DNA from 2 places in the Clostridium omnivorum genome. Region 2 is predicted to be linked to the other one. Evidence: a T-box and tRNA genes for the amino acid it is inferred to sense, from the RefSeq annotation. Region 2 holds a T-box; the other holds one or more tRNA genes.

Region 1 (2,474 bases), 120 kb from region 2:
ATAGAAGTATGTGTTGTTACTTCAGACTCTCTAGAACAGCAATTGGCATTTCAAAGAGGTGCTATAAGAATGTCTTCGCTAGAATTTTATCATGAGGTAAAAGATGCAGAACAAAGAATAAGGGTCAATACTCGGAAGAAATATTCTGAAAAAAGACATGCATTAGAGGATAGAATTGAAAGAGAAGTTTTGGAAAAGCTAGAAGAAATACGTAGAAGTCGTTGAAATGCCTTGACTTAAAATTTACTTATAATGTATAATCAGATGTGTGGCGGATATTTGCTGTGGAGGGGATATTTTGGAAAAATGTGCAAGTTCTGTTAAAAAAAGTTACGAATTTGAATATAAACTAGATGAAGAAATCGTTATCGAAGCAAAAAAAGGAAATGTTAGAGCTCAGGAGTATTTAATTAATAAATACCAAAATTTTGTTAAAGCAAAGGCTAAATCTTACTTTCTTATAGGCGCAGATAAAGAAGATATTTACCAAGAGGGTATGATAGGGCTTTACAAGGCTATTAGAGATTTTAAGCCAGATAAGTTAGCCTCATTTAAAGCTTTTGCAGAATTATGTGTTACAAGACAAATTATTACAGCTATTAAGACAGCTACACGCCAAAAACATATTCCATTAAACACTTATATATCACTTAATAAGCCAATTTATGATGAAGAATCTGATAGAACGCTTATTGATATATTATCTGAAGCAAAAGTATCTGACCCAGAGGAATTGGTTATAAGTAGAGAAGAACTAAGTCATATTGAAAGTGAAATTGGGGAAATCTTGTCAGACCTGGAACTAGAAGTGCTATCTTCTTACTTGGATGGCAAATCATATCAAGAGATAGCTTGTGACTTAAATAGACATGCTAAATCCATTGATAATGCGCTTCAAAGGGTAAAAAGAAAATTAGAAAAAAGTTTGAGTTCCAAGTAAATACATATTGACAAAAATATATGCTTAGAGTAAAATTAATAATCGATACGAATTCCCTAGATTACGTTGCGGGTGTAACTCAATGGCAGAGTGCTAGCTTCCCAAGCTAGTTACGAGGGTTCGATTCCCTTCACCCGCTCCAAAGTAAAAATTGCCCATATAGCTCAGTCGGTAGAGCGTCACCTTGGTAAGGTGGAGGTCACCAGTTCAATCCTGGTTATGGGCTCCATTTTATACATAATAAATACAACACACCAGGGTAAGTGTATTTGAAAAAAATACATAAATTCATACTCAAAAGGAGGAAAAGAAAAATGGCAAAGGCAAAATTTGAAAGAAATAAGCCTCACGTAAATATTGGAACAATAGGACACGTAGACCACGGTAAGACAACATTAACAGCAGCAATAACAACAGTATTATCCAAGAAGGGATATGCACAAGCAACAAACTATGCAGAAATAGATAAGGCACCAGAGGAAAGAGAAAGAGGAATCACAATCAACACAGCACACGTTGAATATCAAACAGATAACAGACACTATGCACACGTTGACTGTCCAGGACACGCTGACTATGTTAAGAACATGATAACAGGAGCAGCACAAATGGATGGAGCTATACTAGTTGTATCAGCAGCAGATGGTCCAATGCCACAAACAAGAGAGCACATACTACTAGCATCAAGAGTTGGTGTTGACTATATAGTAGTATTCTTAAATAAGGCAGATATGGTAGACGATCCAGAATTACTAGAATTAGTTGAAATGGAAGTAAGAGAGCTATTAAGCGAGTACAACTTCCCAGGAGATGATATTCCAATAATAACAGGATCAGCACTAAAAGCATTAGAAAATCCAGAAGATGCAGAAGCAACAAAGTGCATAGCTGAATTAATGGATGCAGTAGATAGCTATATACCAACTCCAGAAAGAGCAACAGATAAGCCATTCCTAATGCCAGTAGAAGATGTATTCACAATTACTGGAAGAGGAACAGTTGCAACAGGAAGAGTTGAAAGAGGAATACTTCACGTAGGAGACGAAGTAGAAGTAGTAGGACTAAGTGAAGAAAAGAAGAAGACAGTAGTAACTGGAGTAGAAATGTTCAGAAAGCTACTTGACGAAGCACAAGCAGGAGATAACATAGGAGCTCTATTAAGAGGAATCCAAAGAACAGAAATCGAAAGAGGTCAAGTACTATCAAAACCAGGATCAGTACATCCACACAAGAAGTTCGTAGGTCAAGTATACGTACTTAAGAAAGAAGAAGGCGGAAGACATACACCATTCTTCGATGGATACAGACCACAATTCTATTTCAGAACAACAGACGTTACAGGATCAATCAAACTACCAGATGGAATGGAAATGGTAATGCCTGGAGACCACATCGATATGAACGTTGAGTTAATAACTCAAGTAGCTATGGATGAAGGACTAAGATTCGCTATAAGAGAAGGCGGAAGAACAGTTGGTTCAGGAGTTGTTACTTCTATAATAGAATAATTTATAAATGGGACTGGGTTTCTAGA
Region 2 (2,474 bases):
CTTATTCTGAATTGCTGCATAGTGTCTCTATCTCTTACTGTTACTGTATTATCTTCAAGTGTATCAAAGTCTATTGTAATACAGAATGGTGTTCCTATTTCATCTTCTCTTCTGTATCTCTTACCTATACTTCCAGTTTCATCATAATCTACGTTAAATTTTTTACTAAGTTTGCTATATACATCATTAGCTTTTTCTGAAAGCTTCTTTGTTAATGGCAAAACAGCTGCCTTAAATGGAGCTAATGCTGGGTGAAGATGAAGCACAGTTCTAGAATCTCCACCTTCAAGTTCTTCTTCATCATAGGCATCTGCCAGGAATGCTAGAACTACTCTATCTGCTCCTAATGATGGTTCTATGCAATATGGTACATACTTTTCATTTGTAGTTGGATCTAGATAACTTAAATCTTCTCCTGAATGCTCAGCATGCTTCTTTAAATCATAATCCGTTCTATCAGCTATGCCCCATAATTCTCCCCAGCCAAATGGGAATAAGAATTCAATATCTGATGTAGCATTGCTGTAGAAAGATAATTCCTCTTTAGCATGGTCTCTTATTCTTAAATTGCTTTCCTTCATTCCTAAGGAAAGTAAGAAATTCCAGCAGTGGTCCTTCCAATACTTGAACCAATCTAAGTCAGTTCCTGGAGTACAGAAAAACTCAAGTTCCATTTGTTCAAATTCTCTAGTTCTAAATATAAAGTTTCCCGGAGTTATTTCATTTCTAAAAGATTTACCTATTTGTGCTATACCAAAAGGAACCTTTTTTCTTGAAGTTCTTTGCACATTCTTAAAGTTTACAAATATACCTTGTGCAGTTTCTGGTCTTAGGTAAACTTCAGACTTTGAGTCTTCAGTTATTCCCATATAAGTTTTAAACATTAAATTAAACTTTCTTATATCTGTAAAATCTTTTTTTCCACACTTAGGACAAACTATATTATGTTCTTCTATATATTTCTTTAGTTCTTCATTGCTCCAACCATCTGCACTAGCTACTTCAGCTCCATTTTCTGTCATATGATCTTCCACAAGTTTATCTGCTCTAAATCTAGCCTTACATTCCTTACAATCCATTAGAGGATCAGAAAAACCTCCAACGTGTCCTGAAGCAACCCATACATCACTATTCATAAGAATAGCGCAGTCAACACCAACGTTATATGGACTTTCTTGAACAAATTTTCTCCACCAAGCCTTTTTAACATTATTTTTAAATTCAACCCCTAATGGACCATAATCCCACGCATTGGCAAGTCCTCCATATATCTCTGAGCCAGGGAATACATACCCTCTGCTTTTTGCTAGCGCAACAATTTTATCCATAGTCTTTTCTACAGCCATTGATATCCCTCCTATATTAATAGTTATATTATTACCAAAATTAACATAAAAATTTAGGTATAAAAAAAAGACCTATACCATAAGGGACGAAAAAATAATCTCCGCGGTTCCACCCTTTTTGGCATTAGCCCTACTTTCATAATTATTCACTCAAAAGCGCCGTTCATAACAGTCCTTTAGCTGTTTTCACCATCCACAGCCTCTCTAGAAAATTTCTGCTATTACTCCTCTTTCTCATTGTGACCTATAAATTTATATTTATATTTTACCAAAACTTAGATTTATGTCAATATATTCATTGATATATTATATGAAAAAACATTGATTCTATACACATATATAATATGTACAAAATCAATGTTTCTGTTTACTTCAAAAAATAAAATGGCTCCGTGGAGAGGACTCGAACCTCCAACCCTTCGGTTAACAGCCGAATGCTCCGCCATTGAGCTACCACGGAATGTTTATCACAATGAATATTATAGCATAACTTCATATTTTTGCAATAGTTTTTTATAAAAAACTTATATGTTTCTTCCACTATAGCTAATAGAATTCCACATTTTAATTTTTTCATACTTAATAATTAAAATAAAAAGTGAGGAGATATTCTCCTCACTTTAAAAACTATTGTTGTGGCTTCATTGTTGGGAAAAGAAGAACATCTCTTATTGAAAAGGCATCAGTTAAGAACATTATTATTCTATCTATACCTATTCCTAGTCCGCCTGTAGGAGGCATACCAATTTCAAGAGCATTCATAAATTCCTCATCAATTACATAAGCTTCATCATCACCAAGCTCTCTTTCCTTAGCTTGCTGCATAAATCTATCCCTTTGAACTATTGGATCATTTAATTCAGAGTAAGCATTACATACTTCTCTTCCATAGATGAATCCTTCAAATCTTTCTGTAAACTCAGCATTTCCTCTCTTCTTCTTAGTTAAAGGAGAGATTTCTACTGGGTAGTCACATAAGAATGTAGGTTGTATTAGCTTATCCTCTGCATATTCTTCAAATAGTGCATTAAGAATGTCTGCTTTTGTACAGTCCTTTATTTCTTTTTTAAACTCAAGATGCTTTTCTCTAGCTATAGTTTGTGCTTCTTCATCTGTTTTAATTTGTGT

Evidence for each region. The T-box of region 2 lies ahead of bsdE14_RS06900 (glycine--tRNA ligase). A T-box ahead of a tRNA ligase gene usually reads a tRNA of that ligase, here a tRNA-Gly.
Region 1: it encodes a tRNA-Gly, which carries the amino acid that the T-box ahead of bsdE14_RS06900 (glycine--tRNA ligase) is inferred to sense. The anticodon was not compared.

What each region holds. Positions count from the first base shown of each region.
Region 1 is NZ_BRXR01000001.1:1,380,230-1,382,703, reverse strand. Features, by position in the region: gene bsdE14_RS06340 (NYN domain-containing protein) at 1-225, shown strand, start outside; gene sigH (RNA polymerase sporulation sigma factor SigH) at 299-940, shown strand; tRNA gene bsdE14_RS06330 (tRNA-Gly) at 1,009-1,082, shown strand; tRNA gene bsdE14_RS06325 (tRNA-Thr) at 1,094-1,169, shown strand; gene tuf (elongation factor Tu) at 1,255-2,448, shown strand.
Region 2 is NZ_BRXR01000001.1:1,501,337-1,503,810, forward strand. Features, by position in the region: gene bsdE14_RS06900 (glycine--tRNA ligase) at 1-1,346, opposite strand, end outside; T-box leader at 1,426-1,593, opposite strand; tRNA gene bsdE14_RS06905 (tRNA-Asn) at 1,732-1,806, opposite strand; gene lysS (lysine--tRNA ligase) at 1,974-2,474, opposite strand, start outside.